2 regions of the Aliiglaciecola litoralis genome follow, and region 2 is predicted to be linked to the other one. Evidence: predicted binding sites of a transcription regulator. Region 2 holds the regulator's gene; the other holds the start of a gene.
The links. Region 2 encodes MetJ, which represses methionine synthesis genes. Its sites were predicted from a motif close to TAGACGTCTAGACGTCTA; they were not measured.
Positions count from the first base shown of each region.

Region 1: the regulator MetJ is predicted to act here: its motif matches at 1,594-1,611, upstream of metK (methionine adenosyltransferase).

Region 1 covers NZ_BAAAFD010000003.1:169,113-178,203, reverse strand. Annotated here, with positions in the region: gene tkt (transketolase) at 1-1,385, opposite strand, end outside; gene metK (methionine adenosyltransferase) at 1,705-2,850, shown strand; gene ABD036_RS07790 (hypothetical protein) at 2,892-3,080, opposite strand; gene ABD036_RS07785 (M48 family metallopeptidase) at 3,367-4,173, shown strand; gene ABD036_RS07780 (mechanosensitive ion channel family protein) at 4,245-5,063, opposite strand; gene ABD036_RS07775 (hypothetical protein) at 5,494-5,673, shown strand; gene ABD036_RS07770 (16S rRNA (uracil(1498)-N(3))-methyltransferase) at 5,813-6,541, shown strand; gene ABD036_RS07765 (GAF domain-containing sensor histidine kinase) at 6,632-8,095, shown strand; gene ABD036_RS07760 (response regulator transcription factor) at 8,389-9,036, opposite strand; gene ABD036_RS07755 (sensor histidine kinase) at 9,033-9,091, opposite strand, start outside.
Region 2 covers NZ_BAAAFD010000002.1:367,854-376,944, reverse strand. Annotated here, with positions in the region: gene metF (methylenetetrahydrofolate reductase) at 1-773, opposite strand, end outside; gene metJ (met regulon transcriptional regulator MetJ) at 916-1,233, shown strand; gene ABD036_RS05355 (hydroxymethylglutaryl-CoA reductase) at 1,573-2,748, shown strand; gene ABD036_RS05350 (GNAT family N-acetyltransferase) at 2,787-3,296, opposite strand; gene ABD036_RS05345 (malic enzyme-like NAD(P)-binding protein) at 3,343-4,587, opposite strand; gene ABD036_RS05340 (methyl-accepting chemotaxis protein) at 4,865-5,959, shown strand; gene rpmE (50S ribosomal protein L31) at 6,104-6,316, opposite strand; gene priA (primosomal protein N') at 6,517-8,691, shown strand; gene ABD036_RS05325 (SPOR domain-containing protein) at 8,883-9,091, shown strand, end outside.

The DNA of each region.
Region 1 (9,091 bases), on a different contig from region 2:
TGGGTGTAAACGAAGATATTTGGAATACCCATCAAGGACGCCATGCGTACCGCATTGCGTGCATATTCCATGAACATAAGGAAAGTCGCGCCGTAGGCTCTAAAGCCGCCATGCAAACCAATCCCGTTCATGATACCGCTCATACCAAACTCTCGAACACCGTAGAAGATATAGTTACCGCTAGCATCATCCGCGGTGATGCCTTTAGAGCCGGACCAAAGCGTTAAGTTAGAACCGGCCAAGTCAGCGGATCCGCCCACCACTTCAGGCATAAAGGAAGCATAAGCTTCAATGGCATTTTGCGACGCTTTACGACTGGCAATATTTTCGGCTTTGTGTTGCGACTGCTGGATGAAATCCTGTGCTTTTTGTTCAAAATCGGCAGGTAAATCACCGGCTAAACGACGGGTCAATTCTGCCGCTAGCTCAGGGTGGGCTTGCGAATATTTTTCTAATAACTCATGCCATTGTTGTTCAAGTTGCGCGCCTTTGTCCTTGGCATCCCACTGTGCATAAATATCGTCTGGGACTTCAAAAGAACCGTGTTTCCAGCCGAGCTGCTCGCGAGTTGCTTGAACTTCATCTAAACCTAGTGGTGAGCCATGACTATCATGACTACCGGATTTGTTCGGTGAACCAAAACCAATCACGGTTTTACAGCAGATCATGGTTGGACGCTTCGTTTCGGCTTTGGCTGCTTTAATTGCGGCAGCAACGGCGTCGGCATCATGACCATCAACACCCGCAATGACATGCCAGCCGTATGACTCAAATCGAGCAGGTGTATCGTCGGTGAACCAGCCTTCGACTTCGCCATCAATTGAGATGCCGTTGTCATCCCAAAAGGCGACGAGTTTGCCCAAGCCCAAAGTGCCCGCCAATGAACAGGCTTCATGAGAAATACCTTCCATTAGGCAACCATCGCCCAAGAAACAGTAGGTAAAGTGATCGACAATGTCGTAGCCAGGTTGATTAAATTGCGCCGCTAACATTTTTTCAGCAATCGCCATACCGACCGCATTACTGATCCCCTGCCCCAACGGACCAGTGGTAGTTTCAACGCCCGGTGCATAGCCATATTCAGGATGCCCAGGTGTTTTAGAATGTAGTTGTCTGAAGTTTTTCAGCTCTTCTATCGGCAACGCATAACCCGTCAGATGCAGCAGAGAGTAGATCAACATCGAGCCGTGACCATTCGATAAAATGAAACGATCGCGGTTTGGCCATTGCGGATTTGCTGGATTATGGTGCATAAAATCGCTCCACAATACTTGGGCAATGTCGGCCATTCCCATAGGTGCTCCAGGGTGTCCCGAATTGGCTTGTTGTACCGCATCCATGGATAAAGCGCGAATGGCGTTGGCGAGTTCTCGACGTGAAGGCATATGATCTCCTGCTAATTATGGATCACAAACATAATCAAAATTTAGCATTCTTGCGTATTAACTTGATTAGTTAGCTTGTTTTCGATTTGAGCGGTCATTTTCCATTAGTGGAAACCTAACTGCAACGCTTATTCCATATTGATTATGCTTTTTTTGTTATGGAATCAACTCTTCGAACAAAACTGGACTGGAAAGACAAGATTACATCTAGACATTTGGACGTCTAGATGGAAAGACTGGTATTTTTAAAATTAGTGGTTAAAATACCTTTATTGCCGTTGTAAAAGTCGGTTCACAAAATTAACTGTAGGAATTATCAATGACGACACACCTTTTTACATCAGAGTCTGTATCTGAAGGTCATCCGGATAAAATTGCCGATCAAATCTCCGATGCAGTGCTAGACGCAATCATCACTCAAGATCCTAAGGCGCGTGTTGCTTGCGAGACGTTCGTTAAAACGGGGATGGTACTGGTGGGTGGTGAAGTCACGACTTCAGCTTGGGTTGATATTGAAGAGCTGACTCGTAAAACCGTCCGCGAGATTGGTTATACTCATTCCGATATGGGATTTGATGCGGACTCATGTGCCGTGCTAAATGCCATAGGCAAACAATCACCCGATATCAATCAAGGCGTTGACCGTACTTCCCCAGAAGAGCAAGGCGCTGGAGACCAAGGGTTGATGTTTGGCTACGCCAGTGACGAAACTGACGTGTTGATGCCCGCACCTGTGACTTATTCACACAGACTAGTAAAACGCCAGTCAGAAATAAGAAAAAATGGCACTTTAGACTGGCTACGCCCCGATGCAAAAAGTCAGGTTACGTTTGTTTACGAAGACAACCAACCTGTGGGTATTGATGCCGTAGTGCTGTCTACCCAACATTGTGACTCGATTAGCTTGACCGACTTGCAAGAAGCGGTGATGGAAGAAATCATCAAGCCAGTGCTTCCGGCCAAATGGCTTTCAAAGCAAACCAAATACTTTATTAACCCAACGGGTCGATTCGTGATCGGCGGCCCTATGGGCGATTGTGGACTTACCGGACGTAAAATAATTGTCGACACCTACGGCGGTATGGCTCGACATGGTGGTGGTGCATTCTCTGGTAAAGATCCATCCAAGGTTGACCGCTCAGCCGCTTATGCGATGCGCTACGTGGCGAAGAACCTTGTCGCAGCTGGCTTGGCTAAACGCTGTGAACTGCAGGTGTCTTATGCCATTGGTGTGGCCGAGCCAACCTCGATCAGCATAGACACCTTTGGCACTGGCAAAGTGTCAGATGAACGACTTACCGAGATCGTTCGAGCACATTTTGATTTGCGTCCGTATGGATTGGTGAAAATGCTCGATTTAGAGCGTCCGATATATCAATCCACGGCAGCTTACGGTCACTTTGGCCGCGAAGAGTTCCCTTGGGAAGCGACCGACAAAGCTGAAGAATTAAGGGCTGCTATTTAAGCCACTGGAAAGTCACAGAGCGATAAGAGGAGGATTGAAATTCAATCCTCCTCTTTCATTTTCGCACAAGATTGGGCTTGCTGACTCACACACTGCCCAACCTTCGCAGGGCATCTATCTAACACCCCCACTAAATAACCTAGACTCTGGATAATAAAGGCCCTCAATTCCCAAGTGGCCGCAGCTGCGGGTACTTGCGATTCAAACTGCATATCTTGAATATCATCCACATTAGCGTAAATTTCATTGGCAGATTGATTTACAACAGTTCCACTTATGCCGCGAGTAACGCGTCCGCTAAGTCACAAAATTAAAACGTATACATTCATCGCCAAAAGAATTTTGTTCATCGTCACGATTCATCTATATTGATTGGTACAAAGCAGTGTAGGTAACAACAGAATTTAATCGTAACGATGGTGGGTATGCAGTGATGCAAAAATACGTTACGATTTTAATCAATTACTAAGCTGTTTTATTAAACATATTTTTATTACTGAGAAGCGAGCAAATTGCATGCTAAAACCTGTCATTAAGTCCTGTGTTGCTATTGCGCTAACTGTGGCATTAATTTCTTCTTGTGCTACCTCACCTACCGGTCGTAAGCAGTTAAAACTATATTCTAAATCACAACTTGCCAACATGGGTTCTCAAGCTTTCGATAGCATGAAAACCAATCAAACAGTGTCTACTAAAGAAGTGACCAATCAGTTTGTTACCTGCGTGGCGAACTACATCACCAAACACGTACCTAAAAGCGTATATGATGGCGAGTGGGAGTTAGTTGTATTTGATGATAAACAAGTCAACGCCTTTGCTTTACCAGGTGGCAAAATTGGTGTTTATACTGGTTTATTAGAAGTGGCCGAAAATCAGCATCAGTTAGCTGCGGTTATAGGCCATGAGGTCGGTCACGTAATTGCAGAGCATGGTAACGCCAGATTATCCAATTCAACCTTGATTGGAATCGGTATGGAAGTAACCAATGAATTGCTACAAGCCAACCAAATAGCCAATAGCAACATGGTAATGGCAGCTATCGGAATGGGTGTGCAAGTAGGAGTGCAGTTACCTTTTAGTCGCGCGGATGAAAGTGAAGCGGATCAAATTGGGCTGGAATTGATGGCCTTAGCAGGCTTTAAACCTAAAGAATCGGTACAGCTATGGAAAAACATGGATGCGGCTAGTGGTGGTAATCGTTCGGCAGAATTTATGTCAACTCACCCTTCACCTTCGACACGTATCACCAACTTACAGGCTCTGATGCCGGCGGCAAATCAATTAGCAGCCAAGGCCAAAGATAAGCCCAATTGTCAGAAATAATAAATAACCTGAACTGAAGAATAAGATAAAAAAAATGCCGCAAAGCGGCATTTTTTTGGCAACAATGAAAGCTAGTCTTGCTTGTGTAAATGGACATCCATTTGCGGGAATGGAATACCGATACCTTCTTCATCGAAACGTAATTTCACTGCTTCAGTGAAATCATATTTTACCGTCCAATAGTCGCCTGATTTTACCCATGGGCGCACGTTAAAGTTAACGCTGCTATCTGCCAACTCAGCAACTGCAACCAAAGGCTCAGGTTCTTTCAGAATGCGTTCATCAGCAGCAAGCATCTCTTGCAAAATAGCTTTCGCTTTACGCAGATCAGCGTCGTATGCAATGCCAACCACCATATCGATCCGACGCGTCTCTTTGGCGGAATAATTGACGATATTACCTTTGTAAATTTCGCCGTTAGGCACAATCACTTCTTTATTATCACCGGTTGTCATGATAGTCGTGAAAATCGTAATGTCTTTGACCACACCTGACGTACCCGCGGCTTCAATAAAGTTACCTCGCGTAAAAGGGCGAAATACTAAAAGCATCACACCTGCGGCAAAGTTCTGTAGTGAACCTTGCAGTGACAAACCAATGGCCAAACCTGCAGCACCTAAGATGGCAACCAAAGATGTGGTATCAACACCAAGTTCGTTTAGCGATGCGATGATAACGAACAGCATCAATACTGCATTGACGATTGCTTTTAAGAAACCCACCAGCATTTCGTCGTATTTAGAGCGTGCTAGTACTTTGCCAAACACATTGACTAGAACGCCAACCACTATTTTACCAACGATGTAAATGACGATTGCGAAAAAGATATTGATCCCCCAAGGGATCACGTAAGTTTCAAGTAATTCTGAAACAGTTATATCATCAAGCATAAAACACTCCTGAATATGACGATTATTATTGAAAATAGCGCACAATGGGCTTTTACAACAGAGTTGAAAATTTAGATCAACTCAATAATGAAGAAGACTTTTCATCCGACTCAGAAATAATAGATGAATCAAAGAGATATGCACACCTTTTTGTGTTCATTCGAAATTTAATCTGTCGCCGTTTTGCGTCTTCGAGTCTTTTTATAACCCTATTGTTGGGCCCAACACTAGGTTTGCGTTCATCAAAATGTCAAATGAGTACGTTAAAATCATCTGTATATTATTTGAACATAGATTTAACTTTATGAATTTGTTCGTGTTTTTTTGAACGCAATTTTTTTCGTAATTTCATTACGCAAAATAAAAGGCTGAATGCTATACTTACGCTCCCTTGACAAGGGTCTAACTAATATTTTTAAAGGAATTGAAAATGTTAATACTCTCACTTATTTTTATCAGCCTTGTGGTTCTTTTAATTTTTAGTTTAATAAAAGATACTGGTGAACATACGGTTTATGCGCGAAAAAATGCGTTTCGTGACAATACTGTCAGGCTTTCAGATGCCAAACGCAGTGACATTGATTCATCAGAACCAATAAGCGCAAATTGATAGCGCTTGTGTGACAGGCAATGCCTGTCACACGAGACGTAACATTTCTCATCACCGCTCTGACTATTTCATTTAATCTTGGTCATCAGCATCAGGATTGGTAATATACCGTCAAATTAAATTCTGCCTTTTGGAATGTATGCGAATCCCTCGAATTTATCACCCTGATCTGCTGATTGTAGACCAAACCGTCGATTTAACTGCCGATGCTGCCAATCATTTAGCCAGTGTTTTACGCCTATCAGATGGACACCCAATTGTGTTATTCAACGGTGATGGCAACGAATACACTGCGGAGTTGACGGAAGTTAAAAAGCGTTCAGTTACAGCAATGGTTGATGCAAAACTCGAATTAAGCGTCGAATCGCCCTTACCCATCCACCTCGGTCAAGGCGTTTCTAGAGGCGACCGGATGGATTTTGCCATTCAAAAAGCGGTAGAGTTAGGGGTGACCGAAATTACGCCTTTGCTAACGGATCGATGCGGCGTCAAATTGTCCAAAGAACGTTGGGAAAAGAAACATCATCAGTGGTTTAAACTCATCGTTGCGGCCTGTGAACAATGTGGTCGAAATCGATTGCCCAAGCTCAACCCTTGCCTGCCTATCAACGAATGGGTAGCTCAGTCAACCAAACAAATGCGCCTGACCTTACACCCTCAAGCGGCCAAGAGCATAAAACATTTATCCCTTCCAATGTCGGGCGTACGCTTATTAATAGGGCCTGAAGGCGGTTTTACCGATGCGGAAGTCTATGCTACTGAGGAAGCAGGTTTTCAAACTGTACAGATGGGACCTCGGGTTTTACGAACAGAAACTGCGGCAATGGCGGCGATTGCAGTACTTCAAGCGATACACGGTGATCTTTAGGTAAAAATATTGCCGTTTACTATTTGGGAGATTCTGCTAGATTAGAGACGATAATAATTAGATCAAATTCTCAACTATAATAAGAAGAATATGAGCCTCCTGAACGTTGTAGACATTAACGACTCCCGTCGTTATACGCACCTCAAACGCCATAATGCGATTGAGCATGGTAGAGCGAATGCGCTGGATTTACTGATAAAAGGTAAACCTCTTCACGAAGTATTAAACCAACTGGTTTTTAGTTTGGAAGAATCCACTGATGGGTTGCGATGTTTAATCAGTTTGCTAGACGATTCGGGCACCGTCCTTTCTCCATTTGTTGGTCCCAGTTTACCGCCAGAATTTTTGAAATCACAGGAAAACAATGTTGTTAAACCTGCGGTAGGCACGTCGGCAAAATCGGTTCAGAAAAAAGAACTCATAGTCTGCGAAGATATATTGCAAGATCCCAGCTGGGAAAATCATTATGAGATTATTAAAAGTTGCGGGATTCGATCATGTTGGTCACAACCTATTATTGCTCCAAACGGCGACGTATTCGGTACCTTTAGTATGTTTTTTTCAGTGCCAAGCGTACCTGATCAAGATGATATCGAATCCTTGACTTACGAAGCACAAATTATTTCCATTATTTTAGAGCGCGCAAACAATATAGATCAGCTTAAAAAAGCAAACTCACAGCTAGAGAAACGCGTCAAAGAACGAACTAGAGCACTCACAGAGACCAATATCTTATTGAAAAAAGCATTGGAGCAGCGCAACGAAGTGCAACTTCAATTGGTTGAGTTAGAGAATATGGCTGCGCTAGGCACCATGATGTCTAGTCTTACCCATGAAATTAATACCCCAATTGGCGTGGCAATTACGGCTATCTCACACCTCAGAGCGCTTCAAGAAAAAACCGCTGACTTATTTAGAGAAGGCAAGCTCAAGCGATCGCAATTAACTCAATTCTATGTGGAATCAGAAGAAAGTGCAGAAATTATTGAGCGTAATTTGGTTCGCTCCACGCAACTGATTAAAACGTTCAAACAGCTGTCTCTCGATCAACATAGCCAAGTTGCCCGCAAGATAAATGTATGTAGCTATTTAGGTGAAATATTATTGAGCCTCAAACCTAGGTTAAAACGCACTCAGCATAAATTTTGCCTAGACGTGGATCCTGATTTGGAAGTCTTCAGTAACCCCGGAGCAATCAGTCAATTGATGATCAACCTGATCATGAATTCGGCTCAACATGGTTTCGAGAAGCAAGAAATTGGACACATTCTATTCAAAGTCCGTTTGTTACGAGAAGTCGCTGATCAACCAATGTTACAAATAGTCTACAAAGACAATGGTTGCGGTATGTCTGAGCATACTATCGAAAATTTATACAAGCCTTTCTTTACCAATGCCAGACAAAATGGTGGCAGTGGTTTAGGCATGCACATTTGTTACAACATCGTTGTAAAGGTGTTGGGCGGTCATATTGATTGCCGATCGCGAATCGGCAAGGGAGTGGAATTTACCATCACTATCCCTGTCGGTATGGATAAAAACAACCATAGCTAACCTGAACTCTTGTTATCTAATGCATCGTCATTACAGCTCCGCATTAAGTAACCTGAACTGTTAGATAATAAGTGCCCCTCATTAACGCCCTTTTTACGCTTATCTGCGTTAATTTTTTAGCAATAGACCAGCTTTTCCGTACGAAAACTCGCCTTGATAATCGCAAAAACTGCATCATTGATGACTGTTTTTGAAGTTGTATTTTTACTTATCATCTTTAACACTCTGAAATCGTTATGAAATATTTCATTGCTCAACACACCTTATCCAGAGTTCAGGTTTGGTAGTGAGAGTTAAATAATCCCCATATCAATAGCTTTCAACACGGCTCGAGTGCGATCTCGTACACCTAATTTAGCCAAAATAGTAGACACTTGGTTTTTAACTGTACCTTCTGATTTAAACATCGCTTGGGCGATTTCACGGTTACTGCACCCTGATGCCATCAAACGTAAAATTTCCGCTTCTTTTATGGTCAAGGGTTCTGGTTGATGCTCACTTTCAAATTCGTTTGAATGGCTTTGTATTTTTTGCAGCACTCGCTCTGTGACGCAAGGTTGGATTAACGTCTGTCCGGAATAAACGGTTTTAATAGCATCCACTAGAGTTTCTAATGACACATCTTTAAGCAAATACCCTTTGGCTCCGACTTTTAGTGCCTCTAGTACCATTTGATGATCATCAAAAGTCGTCAGCATAATGACCGGTGGGCACGCATCATTCGCAGATGCATTTAATTCACGTACCGCCTCGATCCCATTTTTCACCGGCATTCTGATATCCATGAGAACGACATCGGGTTGATGTTTGCGGATCTCTTGAAGCGCTATCTCTCCATCCATAGCTTCTGCAACTATGCTAAGTTCAGGAGACAACATAAGTAAACTTTTTATGCCCTCTCTGACCAGTGTTTGGTCATCTACTACCATTACTTTAATCATGCGCTCCTCTCTGGGATGCTAATTTTGGTCACAAAACCGGTGGTGGATATCGCAG
Region 2 (9,091 bases):
TCCATAGCAATACTGGCACCCAGTAAATTACGTGTGGTTTGGTCTTCTTTTTCCAATCCATCGTACATTTTGTGCAGCCATCCAGGTACGTGCACATTGGTAAAGCCTGCAAACCGTATCAAGGTTTGATAATTAGTAACAGGCAATATGCCCGGCACAATATCCAAATCGATGCCCGCTGCCGCGGCGCGATCGCGAAATCGTAGGAACACCTCTGCATCAAAAAAGAACTGGCTGATCGCTTCGGTCGCACCGGCTTCGGCTTTTCGCTTTAGATTGAGCAAGTCAAATTGCGCGTTGGGCGCTTCTGGATGCTTTTCTGGGTAGGCGGCAACAGAAATATCAAAATCGGCGACGTCTTTAAGCAACGCAACCAGATCAGCGGCATACATATCTGTTTTGCTGGTTCCCTCGGGTAAATCTCCACGCAATGCCACTATCCGGCGGATCCCGCTACTCCAGTAATCTTTGGCAATTTGTACCAATTCTTCTTTGCTGGCATCGACACAGGTTAAATGTGGAACAGCAGGAACACCTGTTTCTGTTTGGATCCGTTTCACTACGTCATGAGTACGATCTCGCTCGCCACTATTGGCACCATAGGTTACTGACATATACGCCGGTTTCAGCGGAGCGAGTCGATTTACCGACTTCCATAGCGTCTGTTCCATTTGTTCAGTTTTGGGCGGGAAAAACTCAAATGAAACGTTAATGCCACTTAATTCTGATAAAGATTGATTAAGGGACTCTATACCTTGGGCATACGAAACCATGGACACTCCGAAAGTTAGTATTAAAATAGCCGTTTAGACGTCTAAATTAGACTGGTTAGGCTAAGCCGTCAAGATGTTTAGACATCTAACTGAGTTACAGTTAGACTTTCCAATCATAAGAAAGATAAAAAAGAGTATCAGTATGGCAAAGTGGAACGGAAAATATATACATCCCTACGCTGAACACGGCAAAAAAAGCGAATTAGTTAAAAAAGTGACAGTTTCTATTCCACTTAAAGTGTTGAAAGTGCTCACTGACGAGCGCACTCGTCGTCAGGTCAACAATTTGCGCCACGCGACTAATTCTGAATTATTGTGCGAGGCATTTTTGCACGCGTTTACGGGGCAGCCATTGCCCAATGACGACGATTTACGCAAAGACAATCCTAACAAGATCCCTAAAGAGTCACGTGAATTAATGGCGTCTATGGGATTAGAGATTAAGGAGAGTGACGATTAACATCTGTTGGGTTTTGCATACAAGATCCAACTCATCGTTTTCACTAGGAGGCTGTTAATTTACATGCCTAGTATTTAGCGCACAGTTGACTACTGGGCATTAAAATAGCCATTTAACTGTGCTTTAGCCTAAATCTCTCCCCCATCAATGCACCAATTTACGCTTAGCTAGAGCAATATTGGTGCAGCGATTTATTGCCTTCCTCGACGCTCCAATAATTTGACCAGTAAATTCATTCTATTGTCATGAATTCGTCATCTACGGCAGCCACACTTAGTATGGCAAGCACCTTGCATCGTAGTTGAAATTAATGTCAATTCAATGAAGGACCACTTAACCATGAGTAAAACCCCGCGGATCCCAAGAAATACCATGAACGATCACAGCAATGAGTGGGCGAAAAAGCGTCGCGACTATTTGACCGAGCAAACTGGCACTGAGCTGCCCCATACGGGCTACTACTCAATCGATCCAAAGGCGTTGCCCGGTAATATTGAAAATTTTATTGGCGTGGTGCAAATGCCCGTTGGTATTGCAGGTCCAATGTTGGTCAATGGAGAGCACGCCAAGGGCTATTTTCACGTGCCACTTGCGACCACAGAGGGGACGCTAGTTGCGTCATACAGTCGTGGTATGCGTGTGGTGAATGAGTGCGGAGGAGTGAATACCACAGTGGTAGAGCAATTCATGCAACGTGCGCCTGCATTCATTTTCGACAACGCCAGACAAGCTCGAGAGTTTGGTAGCTGGATTGATACACATTTTGAACAGATCAAACACGTTGCAGAAAGCACCACACGAATTGGCAAGCTGATGCACATCATGCAGTGGTCAGTATCGAAAACCCGTTACCTACGTTTCAATTATACGACAGGTGATGCAGCCGGTCAGAATATGGTAGGCAAGGCGACGTTGGCGGCTTGCGAATGGATATGTGCTAATTATCCTGGCAATTGTGAATATTTACTGTCGGGAAATATGGACACAGACAAGAAGCACTCTCAATTGAATATGCTGCACTCTCGAGGAAAGCGCGTGATTGCTGAAGTTGTATTGAAAAAAGACGTGCTCAAAAAGATCATGAAAGTAGATACAAAGATGCTGGCCAAAGCCACAGTGCTTGCTAACACCGGCGCTTTAATGGCTGGCGCGGCATATAATGGTCCGCACTCTGCGAATGGTCTTGCGTCGTTATTTATTGCCACTGGCCAAGATGAAGCCAATGTGGTGGAATCCCATGCTGGCTTGTTGTCCCACGAATTGTTAGACAATGGTGACTTTTATTTGTCAGTTACTTTACCTTCATTGATAGTCGCAACCTATGGCGGCGGGACAGGGTTACCGACGCAAAAGGAATGTTTGGAAATAATGGATTGTTATGGTCAAGGTAAAGCAAATAAATTAGCTGAAATTGCTGCGGCCACCGTATTAGCTGGAGATATTTCTTTGGCATGTGCGGTGATTGGCGGTCATTGGGTAAGCAGTCATGACAAGTTTGGACGCAATCGAGATTAGATAACCTGAACTGAAGGATAAGATACCTTTGCGCGAGGTTAATCAGCAGTTAATGGTGTTACTCTTGCCATTAAGAATACGTCTACATATTTCCCGTCTCGAAAGGCATAGTTTTTTGCCGTTCCTTCGATGGTGAAGCCAAATTTTTGATATAGGGATATTGCTGCGTCGTTATCTGTGTAGACTTCTAATTCGATTCTGCTGATTGCCAGCCAGTTGTGGGCCAGATCCAAGGCGGCTTTTACTAATGTGCTGCCCACCCCTTTGCCTTGCCACTGTTGAGATACGGCCATGCCGATATTAGCCTCATGTTTTCTTCGTGGAGCTTTAAATACTTCCATACCCAATTGACCAACAATAGCGCCATTTTGTTGGGCAACTAAGCTATAGAAATTATCCGGTTTGTTGCCTAAAAAGGATTCCCAACTATCAAGCGATGGATAAGGTAATTGTAAGGTATTAGTGTAATTAGGCGTTTGTTGATAAATCTGCCGTATCGCTGAAATATCGACTTTTTCACTGTGCCTTACTGTGAATTGCTGTTCCATTTGTCACTCGTAAAAGTCCAAGGGTGATTATCATCACCCTCACTTTTTATGCTAAATAGTTATCCGGAAGTGATGTCAACGCCGCGACGCCAGTCTCAATTGCCGCTTTGGCAACTGCGGTGGCTACGCGTTTGCACAAGCGCGGATCCATCGGTTTGGGAATAATGTATTTGCGTCCAAACTCAAGTGAATCGATCTTGCTGGCCGCTAATACTTCCGCTGGGACAGGTTCTTTGGCGATGCTACGTATGGCATCAACTGCAGCTACTTTCATTTCATCGTTAATTTTTGATGCTCGCACATCGAGCGCGCCGCGAAATATAAATGGGAAGCAAAGTACATTGTTCACTTGATTGGGATAATCAGAACGACCAGTGGCCATGATCAAATCACTTCTAACCTTATGCGCTAGCTCGGGTTTGATCTCGGGGTCCGGATTGGAACAAGCAAACACCACCGGATTATCTGCCATTAGTTTTAATGTGTCTGGCGGCAAAACGTCTGGGCCAGATACTCCGACAAATACATCTGCACCGTCCATCACATCTTGCAGTGTGCGTTTGTCTGTATTGTTGGCAAACAACAATTTGTGAGGAGTGAGATCGTCGCGACGGGTGTGAATAACACCTTTACGATCAAGCATATAAATACGTTCTCGCTGAGCGCCACACTTGATCAGTAGCTCCATACAAGCTACTGCTGCTGCCCCTGCGCCCATGCACACTATAGTGACATCATGAATTTCTTTACCTTGGATTTCCAACGCGTTAAGCATACCCGCGGCGGTTACAATAGCTGTGCCGTGTTGGTCATCATGGAACACCGGAATAGAACAACGCTTGATCAACTCTTGTTCAATTTCAAAGCATTCTGGCGCTTTGATATCTTCTAGATTTATTCCACCAAAGGTATCAGCAATATTTGCTACTGTGTTGATAAACTCTTCAGTAGTGCGGTGCTTTACTTCAATGTCGATAGAATCAAGCCCTGCAAAGCGTTTAAACAATAACGCTTTACCTTCCATTACCGGTTTTGATGCCAATGGACCTAAATTGCCCAAACCCAAGATGGCGGTACCATTAGAAATAACGGCCACCATATTGCCTTTGGCGGTATATTTATAGGCGTTATCGGGGTCAGCTGCGATTTCACGAACGGGTTCAGCCACCCCAGGGCTGTATGCGAGTGCAAGATCAGTGACACTTTCCGCCGGTTTCGTCAGCTCAACGCTAATTTTTCCTGGAACCGGCTTGGAATGATAATCCAGAGCTTGTTGCCGAAAGTCAGACATAGTCGTCTTGTTCCTTAATGTGTAGGGTCAGAATAAATTTTTATTCGGTTTTTGTGTTTTTTTTATACCGATATTGGCAAATATAACATAGGCTTACTAGATACACATATCAGACAAGCCTATAAGTGGTATTCATGATGAAAATATTCTTCAAGTTTGTCATATGCAAACCGTTATACTAGAGAGTAGAAAAAAGTGAATACAGGTCTTTACCTAATTGACTGAATTCTGACAATGCACTAGTTTAGTGTGAAACCCGTTTCTTGGAGTCGCTATCTTGATCGTCTTAGCTTCTGTGCACGCACAAGTAAAAACACAATTACAAAAAACTGAAGAAGAGCGGGATCGACTTTTATCCCGTGTCGCCGAGTTGCAAAACGAAAACAAAGCGTTGGTGAGTGAGTTAGACACTGCGTTAAGTGCAGATCAAGTGGGTTTTGAATCCGGCTTGGTAAATTGTACTTTGGAATCGTTGAAGCAGGTCGAAGGGATTAGGCAGACAGTTTTAGAATCATTCAATCAGATTGAACACGAAAGTCAGTCGATCAAATCAATTGATACCTTGTTTGATGCATCAGCAGCTTCGCTCAAGATGATTGCCAAAGAAATGAACGGGCTATCTTCCAAAATGGGAGAGATGAACGACAACATTGGCGGTCTGTCAGATAAAGCCGACAACATTAATAAATTCGTTTCGACCATCACCAGTATTTCCGACCAGACTAACTTGTTGGCATTGAATGCTGCTATTGAGGCTGCTCGAGCCGGTGATGCGGGTCGTGGTTTCAGCGTTGTAGCCGACGAAGTACGGTCACTGGCCAATGAAACCAACAAATCTGCCAGTGAAGTAGCAGACTTAGTCGGTAACATCATTGCTTCAACCAAGAGTGCTGTCGATTCAGTTGTTGAAATTCAGCAAAATAATACCAGTCTGTCAGAGGGTGTGGCTGGCTTGAATGAAAATTACTCAGCTATTGTCGGCAGCTGTTCTTCAATGAAAGCAACTATTGCCGAATCCTCACATCGTTCTTTTATTCAAACCATGAAACTTGATCACATTGTTTGGAAGAGTGATGTTTATGCGGTAATTCATGGGCTGAGTGAAAAATCGATTGATGCTTTTGATGAAGCCAATAACTGTCGACTTGGTAAGTGGCATGCTGGCGAAGGACGGTCGCAACATGGGCACTCTTCAGCATATCAAAAGCTAGATGGACCTCATGCAGACGTGCATAGCAACGGCGTTAAGGCGATGATGTTGTTTAAAGAAGGTAAGCATCAAGAAGCCATTTCCTATTTGCAAAAAATGGAGACCGCTAGCGTCAAGATGATGAACTATTTAGATGAACTGGCGTTTGATCAAAATAAATAACCTTGGCACTAATTAAGTCACGCTATCGCCGATGCAAGTGAGGGCAATAGAGTGAACACTCTGAATATCAGAGCTTCGTTTAAGATTAAATTTCAAGCATAAAAAAAGGCGCTATTAAGCGCCTTTTTAGTTTTTGAGTTGGGCTTATTTCTTACCCAAAGCACCAAAACGTTTCTTGAACTTGTCAACACGACCACCAGTATCAACGTTACGTTGCTTACCAGTGTAGAAAGGGTGACATGCAGAACAAACGTCAAGGTTGATATCTTTACCAAGTGTCGAGCGAACAACAATTTTGTTTCCGCAAGAACAACTAGCTGTCATTTCTGTGTATTCTGGATGAATATCTTGTTTCATATGGATTACCTCATTTCTGGGCCGTATCGCTATACAACCCGAAGTTGCACACCATACGCAAATTAAATTAAAAGCGGCTTGCCGCAAAGAGGCGCGCATATTAATGTAAAGGGCATTATTGATCAAGCTGTTTTGACTGTTTGTTAACCGTTTACTGGCTTTATAAGTATAAGTTAGCCTAAGGTACGTCATTTAATATCATGCCCATTTACCAAATAGCATTACCACTGCCTAAACGACAAGTGTTTGATTACCTTTGTGAACAAGCCGATCTTGTGCCTGGGGTACGTGTAGTGGTGCCTTTTGGGCCCAGAGAGATGGTCGGTGTTATTGTCAATGCAGTCACTGAATCTGAGCATCAAACTAAATTAAAAGCGATTAAACGCGTATTAGACGAATCCCCTGTGCTAGACGAAGCGCTTTTGGCTATCAGTCATTGGTTGGCACATTATTATCAGCACCCGATTGGCGAAGTGATGCAAACCGTCATGCCAGTGGCACTTCGTAAAGGAGAGTCTGATAAACCTAAACCGACTTGTGTTCTAGGCTTGTCGAATAGCGATGTTGATGAGCTAATTTCGCAAGTATCTCGAGCAAAAAAACAAACAGAATTAGTCCAAATGTTAACAGCCGGTCCGGTTGCCCTTAGCGAAGTCAAACAACAATTTAGTATGGCAGTGATCAATGCCTTACTCGAAAAAGGCATAGTAGAAAAACACGAGGTAGAGGTTAGCAGTGACGTATTGTCGTGGAGTGTGCCTGAATCTCTCGATAAGCCCAGAGCAAATGTTCAGCAGGCGCTGGCTATTACCGCCATTACTCACCGACTCGATCGATTTGCTTGCTTCTTGCTAGAAGGCATTACCGGAAGCGGCAAAACCGAAGTTTACTTACAAAGTATTGAGGAGGTGCTGCGTCAGCAGAGGCAAGTATTGATACTGGTGCCTGAAATTGGCTTAACCCCGCAAACCGTAAAGCGCTTTGAACGACGCTTTGGTTTAGCTGTCGGTGTATTGCACTCAAACCTTACCGATAATGAGCGACTCAACGTGTGGCAACGAAGTCGCAGTGGTGAGTTGGCCATTGTCATCGGGACACGTTCCTCCATTTTCACGCCCATGCTCAAACCAGGTATGATCATCGTCGATGAAGAGCATGATGGCTCTTATAAGCAGCAAGATGGATTAAAATATAACGCCAGAGATTTAGCTGTGATCCTCGCCAAACATTATCAGGTGCCTTTGGTGCTAGGGACCGCAACGCCGAGCCTAGAAACATTGAATAACGCCCTAACCGGTAAATATCAGCATTTACAATTGTTGCAACGAGCCGGTAACGCTGCGCTAGCCAAGCAACAGTTGATGGATATCACTAATCAATCTCTTGAGTCTGGCATTGCCACTGGCATGCTTGAGCGACTTCAGGCGCACCTTGAGCAGGGTAGTCAGGTGATGATTTTTGTCAATCGCCGGGGGTTCGCCCCTGCTTTGCTGTGTCATCATTGTGGATTTGTTGAGCAATGTAAGCGCTGCAATAAACCTTACACAGTGCATAAATCACTGCACAAAATACAGTGTCACCACTGCGGTGCTGCGAAAGCTATACCGCCAAAGTGCAATGAATGTGGTCATCATGAGATGGTGACTCATGGCGTCGGTACTGAACAGTTAGAGGCCTTGCTCAAAAAGCGTTTTGCACAATACAGTACAGTGCGGATTGACAGTGACAGTGTGCGCGGAAAAAGTAAATTACACACCTTGCTTGATGAGGTGAATCGGGGGCAACATCAAATTTTAATTGGCACCCAGATCCTGTCCAAAGGACACCATTTTCCCAATGTCACCTTGGTGGTGATCCTTGATGCAGATGGCGCCTTGTTTAGCGCAGATTTTCGCGCCGCTGAACACCTCGCGCAACTGATTACGCAACTCGCCGGACGGGCGGGAAGAGCCGAAAAACCCGGAGAAATGTGGCTGCAAACACACCAACCAGGACACCCACTGTTACAAGATTTGATCCATAACGGATACGGTGATTTTGCACGCTTTGCACTGCAAGAACGTAAATTGGCTGATTTACCACCATTTTGTTACCAAGGATTGTTTCGTGCCGAGGCACTGCAGGCTAGTGATGCGTTCCAGTTCTTATCAACCGTGGCGGAGTTGTTAACGATTGAAAATGTCAGAATAATGGGGCCATTGCCAGCGATTATGGAAAAGCGTCAAGGCCGCTATCGTATGCAACTTTTGCTATCAAGCCCAAGCCGAGCACAGTTGAATAGAGCAATTGCTAATCACATCGTCAGCATAGAAAATCTTCCGGCTGGCCGTAAGGTCCGATGGTCAATTGACATTGACCCCCAAGACTTTCTCTAGACTGTGTTTACTCTGTCATAATCATGATACTGTTATGCGATCTGTAGTTGGGGTTCTATCAGTATTCGCGTAAAATTCCACTTATAAGTAACTTGTATGTTTTGTGATTGAAGCTCGCTGGATAATCACTGTTTGTTTGCATAATAGTTTATCCAAGTTGAGCGTCTAAAAAGAAGAAAAACCAACACCTTATGGCTCAAAAAGACTTTGTAAAACGTGGCCAAGCGCCGAAAAAGAAACCCGCAAAAGCGGACAAAGCTAAACCACAGTTGCCGTGGCTTAGAATTATTATCACCTTATCTTTGGTAGTGGGGTTTGCTTATTTTTTATGGGCAATTTCGCACAATTCAGAAGTAGCACCCAAGACGTTGGAAGCACAAAAATCATCTGCGCAATCTGT